3 regions of the Neobacillus sp. NPDC093127 genome follow, and region 3 is predicted to be linked to each of the others. Evidence: riboswitches for the same ligand, from Rfam matches in the RefSeq annotation. Region 3 holds a riboswitch; each other region holds the start of a gene.
The links. Region 3 has a riboswitch for lysine ahead of ACIQCO_RS06645 (transporter substrate-binding domain-containing protein). Riboswitches for the same ligand answer to the same signal wherever they lie in the genome.

Region 1: another riboswitch for lysine. It lies ahead of ACIQCO_RS22175 (aspartate kinase); the one in region 3 lies ahead of ACIQCO_RS06645 (transporter substrate-binding domain-containing protein).
Region 2: another riboswitch for lysine. It lies ahead of ACIQCO_RS12340 (amino acid permease); the one in region 3 lies ahead of ACIQCO_RS06645 (transporter substrate-binding domain-containing protein).

The regions. Positions count from the first base shown of each region.
Region 1 is NZ_JBIVOP010000020.1:24,361-32,424, reverse strand. Features, by position in the region: gene uvrC (excinuclease ABC subunit UvrC) at 298-2,073, shown strand; lysine riboswitch at 2,141-2,318, shown strand; gene ACIQCO_RS22175 (aspartate kinase) at 2,431-3,648, shown strand; gene ACIQCO_RS22170 (YslB family protein) at 3,710-4,162, opposite strand; gene ACIQCO_RS22165 (succinate dehydrogenase cytochrome b558 subunit) at 4,601-5,212, shown strand; gene sdhA (succinate dehydrogenase flavoprotein subunit) at 5,343-7,094, shown strand; gene sdhB (succinate dehydrogenase iron-sulfur subunit) at 7,116-7,877, shown strand; gene ACIQCO_RS22150 (class D sortase) at 8,017-8,064, shown strand, end outside.
Region 2 is NZ_JBIVOP010000007.1:184,647-192,710, reverse strand. Features, by position in the region: gene ACIQCO_RS12370 (DUF1657 domain-containing protein) at 1-152, shown strand, start outside; gene ACIQCO_RS12365 (DUF1657 domain-containing protein) at 240-446, shown strand; gene ACIQCO_RS12360 (DUF421 domain-containing protein) at 467-1,327, shown strand; gene ACIQCO_RS12355 (DMT family transporter) at 1,372-2,358, opposite strand; gene ACIQCO_RS12350 (MFS transporter) at 2,440-3,669, opposite strand; gene ACIQCO_RS12345 (YitT family protein) at 3,851-4,666, opposite strand; lysine riboswitch at 4,846-5,037, shown strand; gene ACIQCO_RS12340 (amino acid permease) at 5,177-6,664, shown strand; gene ACIQCO_RS12335 (hypothetical protein) at 6,752-7,021, opposite strand; gene ACIQCO_RS12330 (SHOCT-like domain-containing protein) at 7,025-7,408, opposite strand; gene ACIQCO_RS12325 (DUF2089 domain-containing protein) at 7,409-7,780, opposite strand; gene ACIQCO_RS12320 (helix-turn-helix domain-containing protein) at 7,977-8,064, opposite strand, start outside.
Region 3 is NZ_JBIVOP010000003.1:291,173-299,236, forward strand. Features, by position in the region: gene ACIQCO_RS06625 (efflux RND transporter permease subunit) at 1-178, opposite strand, end outside; gene ACIQCO_RS06630 (glutaminyl-peptide cyclotransferase) at 401-2,758, opposite strand; gene ACIQCO_RS06635 (amino acid ABC transporter ATP-binding protein) at 3,051-3,794, opposite strand; gene ACIQCO_RS06640 (amino acid ABC transporter permease) at 3,815-4,585, opposite strand; gene ACIQCO_RS06645 (transporter substrate-binding domain-containing protein) at 4,664-5,506, opposite strand; lysine riboswitch at 5,640-5,821, opposite strand; gene ACIQCO_RS06650 (hypothetical protein) at 5,909-6,079, opposite strand; gene ACIQCO_RS06655 (TIR domain-containing protein) at 6,076-7,083, opposite strand; gene ACIQCO_RS06660 (hypothetical protein) at 7,163-7,576, opposite strand; gene ppsA (phosphoenolpyruvate synthase) at 7,771-8,064, opposite strand, start outside.

The sequences.
Region 1 (8,064 bases), on a different contig from region 3:
TGAGGTTTTTTTTGCATGGAAAGGATTTTAAGAAAAACCTCCCACTATCATTTGTTGGCAGTTTGTTTTAAAATTTAAGGATAATTAGGAAAGCGGAAGCGCCCTGTTCAGCGGCGTATGGCCTGGAGCGCTCCAACTGAGATAAAGGAAACACGAAGAGCGTTAGCGATTCGATGTTGACTTATCGTAGGGCGGAGAGCGAAGGACATTAGCCGCTAGGGCGCTGGAGCTGGACAATTCTCGAAGTCCAATGATATAAATTCTGATATTAAAAAAAAACGGATGGGAGTGGCCGGAATGAATGAAATTATCAAGCAGAAACTGACACTGCTGCCGGATCAGCCTGGCTGCTACTTAATGAAAGACCGGCAGGGGACAATTATTTATGTAGGGAAAGCAAAAGTATTAAAAAATCGTGTGCGCTCTTATTTCACCGGTTCGCACGATGGCAAGACGCTCCGGCTTGTAAATGAAATCGAGGACTTTGAATATATCGTAACCTCTTCAAACATCGAAGCACTCTTGCTGGAATTAAACCTAATCAAAAAATACGACCCAAAATACAATATCATGCTGAAGGATGACAAAACCTATCCGTTTATAAAGCTGACTGCGGAAAGACATCCGAAACTAATTATCACAAGAAAAGTAAAAAAGGACAAAGGCAAATACTTTGGTCCATATCCAAACGTTACCGCAGCCAATGAGACAAAAAAACTGCTTGACCGGATTTATCCGCTCCGCAAATGCTCAACGCTTCCCGACCGCGTCTGCCTGTACTACCATTTAGGGCAGTGCCTTGCACCATGTGTGAATGAAGTCGCCGAAGAACAATACAAACAAATGACCGATGAAATTACCCGCTTCCTAAATGGCGGATATAAGGAAATCAAAAAAGAGCTCACCGAAAAAATGACCGCCGCAGCTGAAGAGTTGGATTTCGAGCGGGCAAAGGAATTTCGCGATAAAATTATCCATATCGAAACGATTATGGAAAAGCAAAAAATTACGATGACTGATTTCACCGATCGGGATGTGTTTGGCTATGCAGTCGATAAAGGCTGGATGTGTGTCCAGGTCTTTTTTGTCCGCCAAGGAAAGCTCATCGAACGGGATGTTTCCATGTTTCCTATTTATAACGAGCCAGAGGAAGAAATCTTAACGTTCCTTGGGCAATTTTATACAAAAGCCAATCACTTTAAACCAAAGGAAATTTTAATACAGGATGAAGTAGATCTAAGCCTGGCAGAACAGCTATTAAAGGTAAAGGTTCTGCAGCCGCAGCGGGGGCAGAAAAAAGACCTCGTCAAAATGGCAATAAAAAATGCCAAAATTGCTCTGAATGAAAAGTTTTCATTAATTGAAAAGGACGAGGATCGGACAATTAAAGCGGTAGAAACCCTAGGCGAGCTTTTAGGGATCTATACCCCTCACCGGATTGAGGCATTTGATAACTCCAATATTCAAGGGACTGACCCCGTGTCCGCGATGGTTGTTTTTATCGATGGGAAGGCAAACAATCGAGAATATCGCAAATATAAAATAAAATCGGTTAAGGGTCCCGATGATTATGAATCAATGCGGGAAGTGACGAGAAGAAGGTATTCGCGGGCCTTAAAGGAAGAACTGCCGCTGCCGGATTTAATTATTATTGATGGCGGAAAAGGTCATGTGGAGGCAGTCAGGGATGTGTTAGAAAATGAGCTAGGCTTGGATATCCCGCTGTCAGGGCTTGTGAAGGATGAAAAACACCGAACATCCCAGCTCCTTTACGGCAATCCATTGGAGATTGTTCCTCTGGCAAGAAACAGCCAGGAGTTTTATTTACTCCAAAGAATCCAAGATGAGGTTCACCGTTTTGCGATTACATTTCACCGCCAGCTTCGTGGAAAAAGCGCCTTTCAATCGTTACTGGATGATATTCCAGGCATTGGCGAGAAACGAAAAAAATTATTATTAAAACAGTTTGGCTCAGTGAAAAAAATGAAAGAAGCGGGTGTGGAGGAATTCACAGCACTTGGAATTCCGATAAATGTCGCAGAAGAATTAATCAATAAACTTCATTCACAATGATTGTCAGAAAAAAAAGAACATGCTATAATAAATGAAAATTTAATTTACTATCACTTTTACGTATTAAAGTGAAGGTAGAGGTGCGAGCTTCAAGAGTAGTGGTTCTGAGAAGGATGAGCTTCTGAGAAGAATCATGAAAGGGAAGGTTCGCCGAAGTAAAGAAGATCTCATTTCTTTCTTTGCTGGTCCTGTGTTGAATAAATACTGGATTGTCAAGACGTCTGTCTTGGAGAGCTATCTTACATTGTGTGCGCAAGAATTTTTTGTGTTTATAAAGCAATGAGATGCCCTTCTCATTGCTTTTTTGCGTTAATGGGGAAAAATAACGTATTCAATTGAAAGAGGGAGAAGTCAGGTATGGGGCTTATTGTACAAAAATTCGGAGGAACTTCCGTCGGCAGTGTAAATAAAATTTTAAACGTGGCAGCATGTGTGAAAGAGGAGATAGAGAGAGGCAATAAGGTAGTTGTCGTCGTTTCCGCCATGGGAAAATCGACCGATCAGCTTGTCGGCCTGGCAAAAGAAATTTCGCCACAGCCAAATAAGCGGGATATGGATATGCTCCTTTCCACTGGTGAGCAGGTGACAATTTCGCTCCTGTCAATGGCCTTAAATCAACAAGGAATGGATGCAGTTTCTTTTACCGGCTGGCAGGCAGGAATCGTGACTGAACCTGTTCATGGAAACGCAAGAATCTCGAATATAAATACCGACGCCATCCAGAACCAGCTATCAGCGGGTAAAGTTGTCATTGTTGCTGGATTCCAAGGAATAACAGAAAACGGCGAAATCACCACACTTGGCCGCGGCGGCTCTGATACAACAGCTGTAGCTTTAGCAGCTGCCCTAAAAGCAGATAAGTGCGATATTTACACTGATGTGACCGGAGTGTTTACAACCGATCCAAGGTATGTGAAAGACGCACGCAAATTACTATCTGTTTCTTATGATGAGATGCTTGAGCTCGCTAATTTAGGTGCGGGTGTACTGCATCCAAGGGCAGTGGAGTTTGCCAAAAACTATCAGGTCAAACTTGAGGTTCGTTCAAGTATGGAGAAAATCGAGGGTACAGTCATAGAGGGGGAAGCAGCAATGGAACAAAATCTAGTTGTCCGCGGTGTCGCATTTGAAGATGAAATCACGAGAGTTACCGTATTAGGTCTCACCAATTCATTAACAAGTTTATCAACCATTTTTACTACGCTCGCTCAAAATAATATCAACGTTGACATCATTATCCAAAGCACAACAGAGGCAGGAACAGCCAATTTATCGTTCTCCATCCATACCAATGATTGGCTTGAGACATTAAATGTGCTTGAAGATAATAAAGGCGTGCTCGGTTATGAGCAGCTTGATGCAGAAAATAAATTAGCAAAAGTATCCATCGTTGGCTCCGGAATGATTTCAAACCCTGGTGTGGCAGCCAAAATGTTTGAAGTATTGGCAACCAATAATATCCAAATCAAAATGGTCAGCACATCCGAAATTAAAGTCTCAGCAGTAGTCGAAGAGAAAAACATGCTTAAAGCAGTGGAAGCCTTGCACAAAGCATTCGGACTTGGGAATAATTAGAAAATGGTGTCAGGCACCGTCCTTAGGACGGTGCCTGACACCATGTAAATGAACCGTAGAATTAAATGTGGTCTTTGTTATCCCATTTGACGGTGAATTGGACTTTATTGGATTTCTTTACAGGGTGCTCGTAGGTTTCAGCGATGACTTCTTTTTGAAGTTGGATTTGCTGGGCTAGGAAACCTGCTTCAAGCTGGAAAAAGTGCTCTGCTTTTGATTTCACACGAGACACGATTAAAGGGCTGATTAGTTCAAATTCAAGTTCATTTTTATTTTCCTTTTTTATTTCTAGCTGGCCCCATGAAGCATCAGCGAAAAATTCGATGACTTTATCATAATCAGGTAATGGAAATTTTCGTGCTAGCAGTTTTCCCGCCCAATACAAGATTTCCGGGGTGTCTTTCCCTAGAATCTCCGGTAAAAGGATTTCTCTGATTAGTTCATAACCGAATATGGAGATGGTTCTTGGTTCAGCGGCATTTAGATTTTGATCAACAACTTGGCTTTCTTTCACATGTTTCCCCTCTTTCTATTATTCTATTATATCAATTAGTGTTTAGTTTCAGAACCGTTTACTTTGAAAATCTGATAGAAGAATTTATTATTTTGCAATATTTTTTCATGTTTTCCATCATAATTATCTTTTCCTTACAGACAAAAATTCCTACAGTAAGAAGTTGGTAATTAAAAAGAAGGAAATATAGTTAAATATCATGTCATCCAGTGAAACGAAGGAAATAAATACCAATCCATAATAATATCAATATATTTTAAAAATTTTATTTTTAGTAAAGAATTGTGTATCCGTTTTCTTGACGCTCTATGATGATGGGAGTAAAATGGACATGTCACATTATTGTCACAGTGATGCTTTTGTTTTAATTCTTGAAGGGGAATAGGAGAGAGTGGAAACTTAACATCATTTTTTTACAAATTAAAGGGGGGTAAAATAATGGCGGGTAATCGAGAGTTTGTTAATCGCAGACTGCATTCGCTGCTGGGCGTTATTCCAATCGGGTTATTCCTAGTGCAGCATCTTGTAGTCAACCATTTTATCACAGGAGGACCAGATTCGTTCAATAAGGCTGCAGGTTTTATGGGAAATCTGCCTTTCCGGATTGTTCTGGAAACTGTAGTAATTTATTTACCAATTCTATTTCACGCAATTTATGGACTTTATATTGCTTTTACCGCTAATAGCAATGTCAACAGGTATGGTACATACAGGAACTGGATGTACATACTGCAGCGTATATCAGGTGTGATTACACTGATTTTTATTGCATGGCACGTATGGCAAACACGTGTAGCTGCAGCATTTGGAGCCGAGGTTTCCTATGACATGATGCATGATATTCTATCATCACCATTTATGTTCGTTTTCTATTTAGTTGGGGTTCTTTCAACCATTTTCCATTTTGCTAATGGTTTATGGTCATTCCTTGTTAGCTGGGGAATCACTGTGTCACCACGTTCACAAGTTATTTCTACATACGTGACAATTGGTGTTTTTGTTGTTCTAGCTTTTATTGCGGTTCGAACACTAGTTGCATTTGTTTCTTAATAGAAAAGCGGAAGCGCCCGTTTAGCGCTGGAGCTGGACATTTTATCAAAGTTCAAAGATTAAAATTTTGCTATCATTAAGAAAAGCTTCGGAAAAATAAGGAATTATTGATTGAGGGAGTGAGTCACGAATGAGTAAGGGTAAAGTGATTGTAGTCGGCGGCGGCTTAGCGGGCCTAATGGCTACCATCAAAGTTGCAGAATCAGGAACACCGGTAGAACTATTTTCGTTAGTTCCGGTTAAACGTTCTCACTCTGTTTGTGCCCAAGGCGGTATTAATGGAGCAGTAAATACAAAAGGTGAAGGGGATTCTCCGTGGATTCACTTTGACGATACCGTTTATGGCGGCGATTTCTTAGCGAATCAGCCTCCAGTGAAGGCGATGTGTGACGCGGCACCATTTATTATTAATTTATTTGACCGGATGGGAGTTATGTTTAACCGTACTCCTGAAGGATTACTAGATTTCCGTCGCTTTGGCGGAACACAGCATCACCGTACAGCATTTGCAGGTGCAACAACTGGCCAGCAATTGCTTTATGCGTTGGACGAACAGGTTCGCCGCCATGAAGTGGACGGCTTGGTTACAAAGTATGAGGGCTGGGAATTCCTTGGTACCGTTATTGATGATGATGGCGTCTGCCGCGGGGTTGTCGTTCAAAACCTTAAAACGATGGAAATTAAATCGTTCTCTGGTGATGCTGTCATCATGGCAACAGGCGGCCCCGGGATTATTTTTGGCAAGTCAACCAACTCCGTTATTAATACTGGTTCTGCTGCATCAATCGTTTATCAGCAGGGTGCTACATACGCAAATGGTGAGATGATCCAAATCCATCCTACTGCGATCCCTGGTGATGATAAGCTGCGTTTAATGAGTGAATCAGCACGTGGTGAAGGCGGCCGGATTTGGACATATAAAGATGGAAAGCCATGGTACTTCTTGGAAGAAAAATATCCTGCATACGGAAACCTTGTACCAAGGGATATTGCCACACGCGAAATTTTTGATGTTTGTGTTCGTCAGAAACTTGGAATTAATGGCGAGAACATGGTATTCCTGGATTTATCTCACAAGGATCCGCATGAATTGGATGTAAAACTTGGTGGTATTATCGAGATTTATGAAAAATTCATGGGCGATAATCCCCGTAAAGTTCCAATGAAAATTTTCCCTGCTGTCCACTATTCGATGGGTGGTCTATGGGTTGATTATGACCAAATGACAACCATTCCTGGACTATTCGCCGCTGGTGAATGTGATTACTCACAGCATGGTGCAAACCGATTAGGTGCAAACTCATTGCTATCAGCTGTATACGGCGGAATGGTCGCAGGACCAAACGCTGTTAAATATATTGATGGACTTGAGAAGAGTTCTGAGGCAGTATCGTCTTCCGTGTTTGACCGTCATGTGAAAGAGCAGGAAGAGAAATGGAATTCGATCATGTCGCTAAGTGGTACTGAAAATGCTTATGTTCTTCACAAGGAACTTGGGGAATGGATGACAGATAACGTTACCGTTGTTCGCTACAATGATCAGCTGTTAAAGACAGACGAAAAGATTCAGGAACTTCTGGAACGTTACCAAAACATTAACATTAATGATACATCTAAATGGAGCAACCAAGGAGCAGCATTCACTCGTCAATTACAAAATATGCTGCAATTGGCCCGCGTCATTACGATTGGTGCATACAACAGGAATGAGAGCCGTGGTGCGCATTATAAGCCTGATTTCCCTAAACGTAATGATGAGGAGTTCTTAAAAACAACAATGGCTAATTTCGTTGATGCGAAGACTGCTCCGGAATTCCATTATGCTGATGTCGATACCTCATTAATAAAACCGCGTGAGCGTGATTATACGAAAAAACATTAAATGAAAGGGGAGTAGGAAAGAATGGCAGAAAATAAAACGGTGAAATTTACAATTATGCGTCAGGATAGCGAAAATTCCGCTGCATATGAGGAAGAATTTGAAATTCCTTATCGTCCGAATATGAACGTGATTTCGGCATTAATGGAAATTCGTAAAAACCCTGTCAATGCAAAGGGACAAGCTACTACCCCAATCACTTGGGATATGAACTGTCTTGAAGAGGTTTGCGGCGCCTGTTCAATGGTGATCAACGGCAAGCCGCGTCAATCTTGTTCGGCACTTGTTGATCAATTAACGCAGCCGATTCGCTTAGAGCCAATGAGGACATTCCCTGTCGTCCGTGACCTTCAGGTTGACCGGAGCAGAATGTTTGATTCCTTGAAAAAAGTAAAAGCTTGGATTCCAATCGACGGAACCTATGATCTAGGACCTGGGCCGCGGATGCCTGAGAAAAAACGTCAATGGGCCTATGAGCTTTCTAAATGTATGACATGTGGTGTTTGTTTAGAAGCATGTCCAAACGTCAATAGCAAAACTAACTTTATGGGCCCAGCGGTATTTAACCAAGTTCGTTTATTTAATGCCCATCCAACCGGTGAAATGAATAAAGCGGAACGTTTAAACGCCTTTATGGAGGACGGCGGAATGCAGGGCTGCGGTAACTCGCAAAACTGCGTGCAAGCATGTCCGAAAGGAATTCCGATCACGACTTCAATCGCAGCAATTAACCGCGATGCGACGATGCAAGCATTTAGAAACTTCTTCGGCAGTGATCACGACTAATATTATCAAAACCTTCTTTTCTCCTTGGAAAAGAAGGTTTTTTGTTGTTTTCTTTGGGGGAATACTTAAATGGTTCTTTTCAACATATTTTGTTATACTTGTAATTAAAATGCCCTATTGAAAAGGAAGGTATTTAAAGGTGAAATCAAAGCTTCCATTGATTATTATACTAGCAGGTCTGATTTTT
Region 2 (8,064 bases), on a different contig from region 3:
AGGCAAGCTTTGAAACCTTTGCATTGGCAACAGATAACCAAAATGCCAAACAACTATATCAGCAGGCAGCACAGCAAACTCAATCTGTTCTTGACAGCCTAGAAACACGTCTTCAAGAAATTGTCGCTGAAGAACCACAATACAATCAATAATGGCTTAGAATAGGTTGGCGATTCTGCCAACCCATTTTTCATTTTCCAACAAATCTTCAGCCGCACATAAGAAAGGAGGTCTTTGATGTGACCGTTGCTTCAAATGTAAAACAATGCCTTTCGACCATAAAAGGGATTGAAGCACAATTATCCTCCCTCGCTCTAAATTCTCTTGAAGAGGAAGCAAAGGCCGTTTTCCATGAAACAGCTTTAACGATGGCTGATGTTAAAAAAGACCTTCAATACCGAGTTTTGGAGCTTGAACGCCAGGAACCGCAGTACAAAGGTTCATAACAATTTTGAGGTGAAAAATAATGCCAGGTTGGTTTTTTATAATAACTCGGTCGTTGATTTTTTTGCTGCTCTTATTTATTACAACAAAAATACTAGGAAAGAAACAAATCTCAGAGCTCTCTTTCTTTGAGTACGTTGTAGGGATTACGATTGGAAGTATTGCCGGTGAAGTCGTTACCGGTCTTGAGTCTAACTTGTATCATGGCGCTTTAGCTATTTGTGTATTTGGCTTTATTACTTTCTTGGTTAACTTTTTATCCATAAAAAGCAAGAAATTCAGTGATCTCGTTGAAGGTAAAGGGACTGTTGTTATTAAAGACGGAAAAATATTAGAGAACAATCTAAAAAAAGAAAAGTATACCATTGATGAACTTTCAGCCCTCCTTCGGGCAAAGGATATATTTCGAGTTGCTGACGTTGAATTTGCCGTTTTAGAACCAAGAGGAAATTTAAGCGCATTATTAAAAAAAGAAAACCGTCCACTTACACCAAAAGATTTACAAATGAAAATGGGAAAGGAAAAAGAACCGCAAACCGTCATTATGGACGGAAATATTATGGATGAACCATTAAGATGGTCTGGAAAAGGCAGAGGATGGCTCTATACAGAATTAGAAAAACTAGGAGTAACGCTAGATAATGTCTTTTTGGGCCAAGTGGATTCATACGGTGAACTAACTGTAGACCTTTATGATGATAAAATCCAGGTACCTGAGGCAGCTCAGCGCCCCCTCTTACTTGCGACACTTAAAAAAACCCAAGCTGATTTAGAAATATTTACACTTGCAACCGATTGTGATCAATCAAAAGCAATGTATAAAAAAAATGCATCGATCCTACAGGATGCAATTGAAAAACTTGCGCCTTTTCTTAATGGGTAATGTAAAAATCCTTATCAACCAAGATTGATAAGGATTTAAATTTTTCAGGAGTTTATTGTGTTATCGTTTGTTGTTATTGAAATAGAAGCAGTACTGCTTTTGTTTGAAATATAGCTGTGCAGCACCATCCCCAGCATAACTAATACCATCCCGCACCATGATAAAGCATTTGGGAATAAGGAATTCAAAAGTAACAATTCGCCAATAACTGCGAATAAAACTTCCATGGATTGAGTCGCTTCAACGGCAGCTAATTTTTGCATATCCCCTCTCACAAGATCCGTGGCATGAAAGAAAAGAATCGTTGCGATGACACCAGACGAAATGGCAACCAAGCTGGATTGGATCGTTTGTCCGATGCTGGGTGGTCCAGCTGTTCGTAAACCATACACGGATAGAACTAGCCAAAAAGGCATGCTCGCCAGCGTCATTCCTAATACTCGTTGGAAAACATCAAGGCGCCCCCCGCACAAATCCATCATTTTACGATTTCCCAGCGGATAGGCAAAGGAGGCTAGGATAACAGGAAGCACACCCAAAGAGATTGCCGCAAAGGATAAATGATTGGCCTGCTGCAGCTGCATTAGGATGATTCCAAGCAAAATGATTGATGACATCGCCATTCCTTTAAAAGGAATTTTTCCTTTCAATTGAATGGTACCCTTTTCAGTCATAACCTGTTCGTAAAAGAGCGGCGCCAGCAATGATCCAGAGATAATCGTAATTTGCCATGTAGCTGCGATTAACCACCCAGGTGCATAGGAAGCAGAAAAACAAATCGGTGCATAGAACAAGCCAAACCCAATCGAACTCCATGAAGCCCAAGCAAATGGGCGGCTTTTCATTTCTTTAAGCAATGGTGTAAAGTTTTTTCGTGCAATTACGATGATAAACAGAAATGGAACCATAAAGAAATAGCGTAACGATGCGCTCCAAATCCAGCTGCCGCCTGCTAAATCCATCGACCTGTTTAAAATAAACGTAAAGGCAAAAAAGAAAGCAGCAAAGATACCTAATATTATGGGCCGCATTAAACAATCACCTTCTTACTATCAATATAGTGTTATTTTCTATGAAAAAAGGGAAACCATCAAGTAGTTTCCCGCTAAAAATTAATTTCTTTCCATATTGGACTCGCCAAAAAGATACCTTCTCCCCCTTAGAGCAATAAAAAAGGAACAAATGAACAGGGCAGCTGCAACCTTAAATGTCGTTCGTACCCCAAATTCATCTGTAATCCAGCCCATCACGAGCGACGAAATCCCAAACGCAGCAAAAACAAGAGTTCCCCGAGCAGAATAGACTTTGGCAAGCAGCTGTTCCCTTGCGCTTTTTTGAATGATCGTTGTCTCGGCAACATCCCGGGCCATTTGCGGCAAACCAAACATAAAGGAGACGAAAAGGGCAAACCAAGGAATCGAGGTCATGCCAAACATTAAGGTGATGGCAATTAAACTAAAGGTCGACCAAAGAATTGTTTTTCCTAAATTTCTTTCTACTAGGTAGGAGAAACGATAAATCAGCAGGCCGGCAAACAGCATTCCGGCAAAAAAGGAGCCATTAATAAACCCCCACCAATTCTCTCCTTTATTTAATGCTTCGGAAACATATACAAACAAAATGGCAGCAATCCATACCCCGTTTGCAAAGGTTTCAAGGATGTTCATATAACTGATGGTCCGAAGCTGTTTAGATTTCCAAATGATTCCCCAGCCCTCTTTCAAGGCATCCAAACGAGTTTGGTCCTCTTGAGCTTGGATGTGTACAGCTTGTTCAATTAACCCCATTAAAGCCGTTGAAATGAAATACAAGCTGAAGGTTAACCACAGAATATTACCGGCACCTAAGGATACTAACAGAATACTGCCGATTGGCCAGGCAACCAGCTGGACAATCTGATCGGATATTGAAAGTAAACTATTCGTTTTTACGAGTTTCCCCTCTTCGACCAGACTTGGTACCATCGCATTTCGTGCAGGTGAAGCCCATCCATCTAAAAAAGAAATAAGACAAATGAGCAAATAGATCCAAAACAAGCCTCCCATTTTAAACGTAGCAGCACTTATGGTCAATACAAACAGCAAGATGGTCTTACCGCTTTGTGAATAAAACAAGATTGACTTGAGTCTGTATTTATTAATCACCAATGGTGCCAATAAACCGCTAATCAAAGCTGAAATGGTATTAAAAAACGGAACAAGCGACATATAGGTAACAGAACCGGTCGCATCAAATATCAACTTAATTAAACAGACAATATATAAGATATCTCCCAAGTTGGCAAACATTTGCCCAAACCAAAGAAACCGGAAAGAAGTCTGTTTTCCGACAATAATAGACATAAAACACCCTCACTTTTTATTCAATTGATATGGATAAAAGTAAAGGATTTTACATCGGATTGCCTCCCGTTCATAATGCTTAATTATCTCTCTATTATAGCAAATTTTCGGATAAATCAGGAAACAATATTCTTAAATTCACAATAAAAAAACTTGCACAAAAATTAGATGTGCAAGCTTTTTATTGGGGACTAGGCCGATGAAACAGGCCCATCACTTCAATGGTTTCGGTAATGTTGACGAATGCGGCTGGATCTACTTCGGTAATTAGGTTTTTTACCTCATTCAATTCATACCTGGAAATGACAGTAACCAAAACATTTCGTTTATCATTTGAATAGCCGCCGACTCCGTCCATAATCGTCAAGCCACGATACAAATTGGTCAGTAAATGTGCTCTCATTTCTTGACCTTTTTCTGTAATGATCATTATCGTTAATTTTGCATGATCCGTATAAATGGCATCCACTACTTTACCAGTGACAAAAATGGATACTAACGTATTTAAGGCGGAATCCCAATTAAACAAAAATCCACTTATAACGATGACAACGGCATTCATCCCAGATAGCAGCACACCGATGGGAAAGTCCTTTTTCCTAGCAACAATCATGCCAATAACATCGAATCCTCCAGTTGATCCCGAAGAACGGAACACAATTCCTACCCCCAAACCTGTTAAAGCGCCGCCAAATATCGAGGAAAGAATCGAGTCTTTTGCAATTGGAAATACTGGTACTAAATAAAGTCCCAAGGAAATGATTGCTACCGAGAAGATAGAATTCATGATGAATTTTTTTCCAAGCATTTTATAACCGATAATCAATAACGGAAGGTTCAATATCAAGTTGACCAAGCCTGTATTTAGAGGGGAAATCATCCCAAAAACCATAGATATTCCACTCAAGCCGCTGCTTAACACCTCGTGAGGAATTAAGAATAGGTTAAAAGCGATCACAATAATAAGAGAACCTGTAATTATTCCCAGAAACCGCATTTTTATGTTTCCTCCAATACCTGATCTAATATAGTTTAAAATCATACCGATTCTCTCATCCAATGTAAATTGATAGTTTTTTCACAATAGTAATAAATTGTCTGTGGATATTGACAATAATAAAAGATTATTTATACTTTAGTAATATAATAAACTTCATAAAAAAATCCTCATCAAACCGATGAGGTAGAGGTCGCGGTTTTTATCAGTAAAGTGGACGAGATGGAAGAGACATCCCTGACTCCGTTTGAAAGGAAAAGCTGCCGAAGTGTGTTTTTCATCTCTAGAAAAGCATGCTGGGGCTGTCTCCAAATAGGAACAGAACTGTCACGTGAGGCTTTACCAGCCGAGCGTGTTGAGCTATCTTTCGGAAGGTATGATGCGGGGTATTGACAATGCCATCGATTCTACTTCGATGGCATTTTTTATTCCAAACTCCTTCCTGAAAAGCTATCATGAGTCTCATTTCCCAATCCTAGCATTGAACTGAAATGAAGAAAAGAAGGAGTCATGACAATGCAATCAGCACGAGTATTAAAAGAAAATGAATATATTGGTGAAATATCAGCGAAAAAGGATCCATCAGAATTAAAACGCAGTTTAAAATCGCGACACCTTACAATGATTTCACTTGGCGGAACAATTGGTACAGGCCTATTTCTTGCAAGTGGCGGTGCCATCCATGAAGCTGGTCCAGGCGGCGCCCTGTTATCGTACTTTATTATTGGTCTCATGGTTTACTTCTTGATGACAAGTTTAGCAGAAATGGGTGCCTATATGCCTGTTGCCGGAAGCTTTAGCACATATGCCTCTAAGTTTGTTGATCCTTCCCTTGGTTTTGCACTTGGGTGGAATTACTGGTTTAACTGGGCGATTACGATAGCAGCAGAATTAGCTGCTGTGACAATGATTATGAAATTTTGGTTTCCTAATACCCCATCTATATTATGGAGCAGCCTTTTTTTGGCTATTATGTTTTTATTAAATTATCTTTCGGTTAAAGGATTTGGGGAAGCTGAATATTGGTTCTCCCTCATTAAAGTCGTAACGGTAGTTATCTTTATTATTATTGGAACGTTGATGATTTTAGGTATAATGGGCGATCACGCTATTGGCTTTAAAAACTTCACAATTGGCGATGCTCCCTTCCATGGCGGTTTTATGGCCATGCTCGGAATCTTCATGGCAGCAGGCTTTTCCTTCCAAGGAACAGAGCTTCTTGGTATTGCTGCAGGTGAAACCGACAATCCTGCAAAAGCGATTCCACGTGCCGTAAAACAAGTTTTTTGGCGGATCCTTTTATTCTATATATTGGCCATTCTAGTTATTGGACTTATTATTCCTTATACAAATGGTAATTTGGCCGTTGAGAGTGTCAGGGTCAGCCCGTTTACACTTGTTTTTCAAAAAGCTGGAATCGCCTTCGCCGCTTCTGTCATGAATGCTATTATCTTAACAGCGGTATTATCTGCAGGCAATTCCGGGATGTATGCGTCGACACGGATGCTATGGGATTTGGCCCGTCAAGGTAAAGCCCCAAGATTCCTTGGTAAATTAAACAAACATGGTGTTCCAGTTAATGCTTTAATCGCAACATCTTTAGTGGGTACCCTAGCCTTCCTTGCTTCCCTGTTTGGAGATGGGAAAGTATACAATTGGCTGTTAAACGCTTCAGGTATGTCCGGCTTTATTGCGTGGCTTGGAATCGCTGTTTGTCATTATCGTTTCCGAAAAGCGTTTGCCGCACAAGGTAAGGATCTTAGCTTGTTACCATATAAATCGAAATTCTTCCCATTTGGTCCGATATTCGCCTTTTCTGTTTGTGGATTTGTGGTTTTAGGGCAAAACTATACTGCCTTCATGGGCGGCCATATCGACTGGAACGGTGTGCTGGTATCCTATATCGGCCTGCCGCTATTCGTACTATTATGGCTAGGTTATAAGTTCACGAAAAGAACCAAGGTTATTCCATTAGAGAAATGTGATTTGACAAATTAATTATTTTAGAAGAAGCACGCGAAATCGCGTGTTTTTTCTAAAATTAAAAAGAAAAAAAGGCATTATCCCTAAATTTCGGATAATGCTTTACAACTTGACCGTCACTTCAGTGCCATCGTTTAATTTTGTATCAACCAACGTTAACCCTTTATGCTTTACTAATGCCTTAAGCAGCGGTTTTAGGTCTTTCCTTTCTATTTGGGGGACTACGAATTTCCTACCGTCTCTTTCAATTGCCTGGTTTACAAAACGATTAAATCTTTTTGAAGTAATAACAGTACTAACAATATTTAAGACTGGATACGGAACAGGTACCGTAAACTTTTTATCCTTTACCTTTACACGGACCTTAAGCATCGGTTACTCAATCACTACGAACACTTTATCGCCATTTGCTGATGTGATATCGACAATTTGTCCGTCTAATTCATTTTCGATGGCTTCAATTAAGAGATCTACGTTAATATCCTTTACGTATTTTGCTGCTTCGGGAATTTTTTCAGCGATATTCGTTCCCACTTTAAGTACTGCCTTGACCAAATTAATTGGCAGATTTACGTTTACATTGTCACCCTTCTCTGAGGTTACTCGGATTTTTAACATTTTGTTACCGTACGGTATTTCTTTTTGTAGTTTGACTGGCTGATCCTTTCCCTGCAATACATTAATCAGCTCGGTTGCTTTTTCCTTATCAAGCTTGCCTTCTTCCACCATCGTTAACACCCTTGAGATTTCTTCCTTCATTTACGCTTCCCCCTCTTTTAATAAATGAATCGCCTCTTCAGCAGTAATTTCACCTTTTTCCAGCATGGAAACAACTTTTTGCTTATCGATTTCTGTCTTCTTACTTAGAGCAAATCCAAGAGAAGAAATAATATCATCCAATTTCCCTCGAACAGTTGGATACGAAACACCTAATTCTTTTTCAACTTCTTTAATATTTCCACGGCATTTTAGGAAAATCTCGATAAAATGGAGCTGTTCCTGGCTTAGAGCTGCTAATTTTGAAAACTGAAATTCATTTTCAACTGTCGTTTGGCAATGAGTACATTGTAACTTCATAATTTTTAATTGCTTACTGCACACAGGGCAATTTGTAATAACCGGATATGACATTTATTTCTCCTTTCCTTCTTTAACCATATCATACATCATTTTTCCAAATATTTAAATATAAATATTAAAATATTTCATTAAATTTAAACGAAAAATTAATTTTATTTATCATTTAATTAATTTTATTGATTCCAATTTCTTTCCGCTAAAAAAACAAAAAAAACAGACTCATCAATCGAGTCTGCTTTTTTCAAGTTTATGCTTCTTCTGCCGTCCAAACATATAGATCTTCAATACGGCAATTTAATTCTTTGGAGATTGTCATCGCATTATTTAAATTCATA
Region 3 (8,064 bases):
CCTGATCTGCTTGATAATGGTCCGCTTGAATCGTAACCATAAGAGCCGTGTTGTTAATGGGCGGCAGGTAATCACGCTGCATCTGAAAAGCAGACATAGCCCCCCAAGTGATAATCAAGGCGACACATGTTAAGATTAAAACCGATCGTTTCATTGCTGCTTCAATAAATCGATTCATGAAAAATAAACCACCTTTTACAAGTAATAAATGAATCAATAATTCCATAAGTAAAAAAAAGCGTGGAACTGGACAATTCGCAATGTCAATATTTTATAAAAAAGGGTGACCCAAAGGGTTGGGTCCGCACTCGCAACATCATGTATAAACTATTGTTTATATACATGGATAGGTGTTTGTGGGGCCACTATTTTTCCTTTGTGTCACCCTTTTCATCATGATTTAATTAGACTTCTTGTCTCCAGGATATGGTTTATCTCCTTTAGTTGCTTTCCAGAGAATTTTGTTTAATTTTTCAGGATCTGCATGATCAACCCCTGAAAAGTCAAGTTCTGCAGATTCCTTTGCCATTGGTGCGTTAACCCCATTTTTCCGATCAAGCGGATAGGTTGGTTCAATCACCTTAAAAGGGGTAAAGGCTGGTTTATGTGTGAACGAATTGACCATTGGAACAGCCGAGGCATCAAATTGGGTCATCGGCTTCATGCCTAAGATCATTTCCATCGTACGCAGCATGGAAGTTGTATCGTAAAGGGTACTGTCCACTTTCCCTATTTGCGTGTAAGGGCTGATAACGAGTGACGTTGTGCGGTGTGCATCCACCGAATCCCACCCATTCTGGGCATCATCCTCTGTAACAAAAATAGCTGTTTCTTTCCAATAAGGGGAATGGCTGACCATATCGACAAGCTTTCCAAGTGCATAATCGTTTTGTGCTACCATCGCTTGCGGCGTTAGTTCTCCCACCTTCGTTCCAAGTGTATGATCGTTAGGCAGACGAACAACTTGCAGCTGTGGCAGATTCCCGTTTTTCACATATTGCTGAAATTCTTCTGCCCATGCCTCATATCGGGTAAGATCGGAAATTTTAAGATCATAGGAAGGAAAATCCGGGTCAAAATTATTGCCGATGCTTGGTTCATTCGCAACATATTTTCCTGTTTTTTTGTCATAATTGACGAATTCTCCATAGTTTCTGAATGATACACCTGAGCGAGCGGCATTCGTCCAGAGGAAGCCTGCTTTTGGATAGGCAGCCTCGTTATCCCCTTCAAAGTCATAGCCGCGGTTCCGTCCAGAATAGTTAGCCAGCCAGTTTTTCTCTACATAATCATTGGACTGTGCGGCTGTAGACCAGTTATGACCCTGGGCGCTGATTTCTGCATTCGCATAAAAGTTGTCCAGTAAGACGAATTGATCAGCAAGTTGATGGATATTAGGTGTAATCTCTTTGCCAAAGATGGTTAAGCTAGGATCGCCATTTCCTTTTTCCACATCGCCAAATACTTGGTCATACGTCCGGTTTTCCTTGATCACATAAATGACATGCTTGATCGGTGACTCCTGACCTTCGAAGCGCGGGATTGGGAATTTGTCACTGGCACTGAATCCAGTTGGCTTATAAATCTCATTATTCTTTTCTACTTGCTTCGTATATTTTTTTAACTGCTTTTCATTCGGAGTATCGATAAACGACATCGTTCCTTTGATCATGCTCCCGATATACTGGCCTTCCCGGTTCGAACCAGCTCCAAGGCCTTTTGCATTCAGTACCATGAGCTTTTCATCATTTAGGTAGACACCGCTTGGATACCAGCCAGTAGGAATTAACCCTGTCACATCTCCTGCTTTTAGGTCAACAACGGCTATATCGTTATTTCCTCCGTTCGAAACGTAAAGAGTTTTTCCATCCTTACTTAAGGCAAGCGCATTGGGCTGGCTTCCTGTGGGAGCATTTTTATACGGGCTTAGGGAAATTGTTTTGATTTCTTTTTGTTGATTAGGGTCAATGACGGAAATGGAATCACTGTCGGAATTCGCTACATAGAGTTTACCGTCCGCCGTGTTTTCAATAATCGCATTCGGATGCAGTCCGACAGGAATCGTGCTTTTAATGGTTAACGTTTCTGGGTCCACGACACTGATGCTGCTTTCACCCCAGTTGCTGACATAAAGGGATTTCCCATCATGGCTTAATTCCGCTGTGTAAGGATTTTTACCAACAGAGGTGGTTTTTAAAATTTGATTGGTGGTGAGATCTACTTTTGATACGGAATGGTTTAAATTATTGGCAACTAATAGATACTTTCCATCCTTTGAAACAGATAATCCGGCCGGATAGAAGTTTGTTTTGTTTTTATCTGTCAGCATAATCGGAGAACGCTCCGTTAATGCTCCATTTTCAAATCCATAGACGCGGATTTTGTTATTGCCGCCTGCTGATGCATAGACCGTTTTACCGTCCGGACTAAAAGTAACCCCTAAATAAAGGGCTTCGGGAGATTTGTAGGGAATGGTCTGAACGACTTGCTGGGTGCTAACATCAACCACTTGAATAGATTGGTCACCTTGACCATCATTGGAAACAATAAGATAGCGATGATCCGGACTTAAGGCACCACCCATTGGAAAATTACCAAGCGTCACTTGTGAACCCGGAGGCGTAACCGTCCAGCCGTGAGGGGTTACAGCTGTTCCATCTTCTTTTGGACCGACCAATTTCGTATAAGCCGCATAGGTTGACGTGGAACCAAGAAGCAAGGTAACAAGCGATGCTGCCAGTAACTTTTTGTGTTTCATTTTAACATCTCCTTTTTGATTGGGTTTGTTTACAAAACCAATCTTACTCCGCTTTTGTAAATTGGAAGTTAAGGGAAATTAAAGAAATATAAAGAAAATTAGGAGAATTTATCGATTGATATTTATCTTTAGGAGGGATTTCCTAGTTTTCAGATAATACCATTCCGACAATTTGAGGACTATGTAAGATTGAAGAAATGAAAAACCACCCTCTGTGAACCAAAGGGTGGTAATTTGTTATTTAATCTATAGAGGATTTCAAGCCGCAGCGCCACAAGCGGTGGTGCTACCACTAAACTGTTTGGGTTAAGGTGCGTTTTAAAAATTCTTTCGTACGATCTTGTGTTGGCTGATTGAAGATTTGTTCAGGACTTCCCTCTTCGGCAATCACGCCTTTGTCCATAAAGACAACACGGTCTGATACTTCTTTTGCGAATCCCATTTCATGGGTGACGATTAACATCGTGAGACCACTGCCAGCGAGCTCCTTCATCACCTTGAGAACCTCTCCGACCATTTCCGGATCGAGCGCTGATGTTGGTTCGTCAAATAACATCACATCCGGCTCCATTGAAAGGGCTCTCGCAATGGCGACACGTTGTTTTTGACCGCCGGATAATTGTTTCGGCTTTGCATTCACATATTGATCCATACCGACAACTTGCAAATATTTTAGCGCCACTTTCTCGGCCTCTTCACGGGAACGTTTTAACACTTTCATTTGACCAACCGTACAGTTGTTTAACACATTATGATTATTAAATAAATTGAATTGCTGGAAAACCATTCCTAATTTTGTCCTGTATGCGGTAATATCATGCTTATTATCTAAAATGTTCTCACCTTGATAGATGATTTGTCCGCCACTTGGTTTTTCCAAAAGATTAACACAGCGAAGAAGCGTTGATTTCCCTGAGCCCGATGAGCCAATAATACAAACAACTTCCCCTTTATTGACTGTGAAATTAATATCCTTTAATACTTCATGGCTCCCAAAGGATTTACTTAAGTGCTGAATCTCAACAACCTTTTCCATCTAATTCTCTCCTCCTTCCTCTACAGGTGATTTTTTGTTTTGCGCAGCAGATCTTCAGGTGTCTCTACCTGCATTTGGTTGGCATACATTATATAATTGTCCGGGCCGTCTAATTTCCTTTCGATGTAACGAAGAATTCTAGTCACAGTGAAGGTCATAATAAAATAAAGCACGCAAGCAACGAAAAATGACTCAAAATACCTAAAGTTATTTCCGGCGATTGACTTTGTCTGGAAAAATAATTCTGATACTGAAATGACGTTAAGAACGGATGTGTCCTTAATATTAATCACAAACTCATTACCTGTTGCCGGCAAAATATTGCGAATCGCCTGCGGCAAAACTACATTCTTCATGATTTGAAAATGAGTCATTCCAATTGCCTGTGCTGCTTCATATTGTCCCTTATCAATCGAAACAATCCCGCCGCGAATGATTTCCGACATATAGGCTCCAGTATTGATCGATACGATTAAGATCGCCGCGTAAATTCGGTTCATATCCATACCGAATGCTAAAGCTGAACCATAAAAAATAACCATCGCTTGTACAATCATCGGTGTTCCACGGAACACCTCAATATAGATTGAAAGAATCGCATTAATTATTTTGAGGAAAATTCTTTTTACTCCTCGTTCAGGAGTAGGAATGGTTCGAATAACCCCTATCAACAGGCCGATAATAAAGCCCAAAATCGTCCCTGTAATCGCAATTAACAACGTCACACCCGCACCGCGAAGAAACATTGGCCAATTGTTTGAAACAATTTTTATTACCCAATCAAACGTCATAATTGTTCTCCTTTTTTTAAAAGCATAGAACGGATAAAACCGAATGCATCCAAATGCACCCGGTTCCCCCCTGAAAAATTATTGGGCTGCCGGTTGATTTTTAATAGCAGCATCCATAATGCTTGTCTGTTCATCTTCTGAAATGCCTGATAAGATTTTATTGATTTTATCCGTTAATTTACTGTCTTTAGCAACGCCGACAGCGATCGACGTATCATCATCCGATGTCTTAAAGCCGTCATTAAATTCGATCATTTTATAGTGTTCGTTTGCAGACTGGGCGCTTATACCTTCTGGGCGTTCGGAAACATATCCATCAATTACACCTGACTCAAGGGCCACCCTCATTGCCGGGAAGTTATCCATCGCCGGCTGCTTTTTTACCCCTTTAATCTGGTCAATGACCGAGTAGTGGAAGGTATTCAATTGAGCTGATATCTTTGCTCCTTTAAAATCTTGAATGGACGTTGCCCCATCGAATTTTCCGCCTTTCTTCACAACCATTACTAAATTCGATTTATAATAATTGTCTGTGAAGTCAATCGTCGCTTTGCGCTCAGCTGTTGGTGACATCCCTGCAATGATGGCATCAATTTTTCCAGAAGCTAACGCAGGAACAAGGCCGTCCCATTCTGTTTTCACAATCACTAGCTTTTTCCCTAAGCCATCCGCAATTTTTTTGGCGATTTCTACATCATATCCGCCAGCGTATTCTGCATTGCCATCAATTTTAACTCCGCCATTAGCATCATCTGATTGCGTCCAGTTAAATGGTGCATACCCAGCTTCAAGGCCAACCTTAAACGTTGCTTCTCCCGCTCCATCCTTCTTCCCTGAACTGCTGCTTGTACCACATGCCGACAATAGCAGCATCATAATTAAAGAGATTACTATTAAAAAAGATAATTTTTTTCTCGTCATTACGTTCTCCTCCTCTTTTTCAAAAAAAAATGGCATTTTTTATTTTTTTCAGGCAATTTGCAAAACAAAAAGAGACCTGAGGTAAACTCAGGTCTCGTTATATACAATTACCCTACAGTCCTCTTCTTTCCCCAAATGAGATAGCTCAACTCAATAAACCGGGACGTTTATTGAGACAGTCCTGCAGTTCTTCACTGCAGACCCAGCAAGTAATACTGAGAATATTACAAGCTTCGGCGACATTTCCTTCTCCTTAGAATCATAGCTTCTCAAGCTCCACTAAAGACTAATAAACACCGCGCCTCTACCTCACTAGCAAAAGTGAGGTCCTATTAAATTATGTTTTGATTTTACAATAACCCCTATTATCTGTCAAGGACAAGAGAACGGGCTTCCTGTCCCCTATGCCCGCTTCTGATAGGGGTCATCTCGATAGTCTGCTTTTCGTTTATAGATAACTTTTCCTGATTCTTCTTTTCCGTGAATGGAGGTGATAACCGCTCTTACACCTGTAACAGTTTCTCCAAGTTTATACGATTTTTGGTCTACTTTTGATACCGCTGCTCTGCTCATGAAGATGCACCTCCAAAGATAGTGTTAATCGTGCTTAAAAGATTGTAATTATCGAGAAAAATATCGTCAATCTCTGCTTGGCTTAATAGCCTTCTTCCCGTTAATTCAACCGTCAGAACCAATTGATTACCTATAGGGTAACATAATACATACGTATTATCAAAGGCTGTATTATTCTTTTGAAAAACAAGCTCGTTACTCTGTAAAAAACAATCAACGACAATAATTCTATCTGTTTTTCGCCTGTTTTCATTCACATTAAACGGGTAAAATTTCCCTATACCATCATTTCCCGCTATTTGTTTCAGCCCATCAATTCCCTCCGCTTGCCAGACCCCTATTCCTTCAACATAATAGGATGATGGAGCAAGATAAGCGTTCCGAACAGCTTCTTGTAGATATTCAAACTTTTTCGCTGGGTCTGCTAAAAGTCGTTTTGACAAGGTTCGAAGGATACGAATTAAGGCATAGTCTTTTTCCCTGTTTGCTTGAGCTTCCGCTAAGAGCTTCGCTGGATTTTGAAAGACGCCCAACTCGCGAATTTTTCGTTTGATCACCCTGCAAGCGACATTAACTGCAGCATCGTGATTATGATCAGCACGCATTTCGTACCTTAATACAGTAAGCCCGTCCAGATCGGAAGGTAAACGAAACCCTTTTGCTTCCTCACTTTCCGGTGTTGTATGAGGAATAATATAAAAGACTCTTCCTCTTCTTAACCTACCCCAGAATAACCCCATTTCAAACAAAGTATTGTCCCTTGTCGTAAATGTAATGGTACCTCGTATATTTACAACATCATCCGGTGAAAATACAAATACAGCAAAATCATTTTCATCTAATTGTCGTTCAAGGCTTTCCATATTATATTCGAGCGGGCGAAATGCACCTGCGGTCCAAGGAGTAACCTCAGCAACATGAGTAAGTGCTTCATGAATAGCATCAACATAGTCAGCGGATTCTCTGGCAGAGCCAATAAATAATCGTGGTTTGATTCTGGTCATTTCTCCCTCCATAAATGTTCGTTCGCAATATTTTTTATATCATTATATCAGCCTTTTTTGTTATATTTAACCACAGGAATCAATATTTACAAACAAGCGTCATGGTGATTATGATAATAACAATTATTGGGAAATAAAATAGGCTTAATGTATTAGAAAGACAAATACGGATCCATGAGCTTGTTTCGAACACAAATGGTTTCACATCCATTGAAAAATCGATTGGCTCTCCCTCGCCTATTTTTCGAATATGATCATAAAGGTTTCTGAACAACTTTTCCTGCCAAAGAAAATAACCATCCAAAAGCCAAAAGAAAATACTAGGTATGAAGGCAATCGAAATCATTCTCCAGTCCATATCTTGGGTATTCGCAAAAACAAAAAGCCCAGCAACAAGTGTAACGGTCCACCCCTTCAATAAAAAGGAATTTTGCCCCATCCGATTAATGACCCCCTGAATAAATTCAAGGTGCTTTAACTTATTCTCATTCATAATATACCCCCAAACGCTCTTTATTATAATATTCAAGCGAAAATAGAAAATTCCTGCGGCGGGATATGGAGTCAGGAACATTGTCCCATATAATTACCCAAATTGGTCGATTTTCCCGGCTTCGGTCGCTTATAGCCATTATAAGCTACCTAACTTGGAACATTTCCCCAGCTTCGGTAGCTTATATTCACTAATTATAAGATTTCGATATACCCTTCAGTCCCATGCACGCGAATCCGTTGCCCATCTTTTATGAGTTTGGTAGCATTTTCCACTCCGACAACTGCTGGTAAGCCATATTCACGTGCGATAACGGCTCCATGGGTCATCAGTCCACCAACTTCGGTGACTAGGCCTTTTATCGATACAAACAACGGTGTCCAGCTAGGGTCAGTAAAGGTCGTGACTAATATATCTCCATCTTCTAAATCAGCATCTTCCATGTTTAAAATGACACGAGCGCGTCCCTCTATAACTCCGGAAGAAAC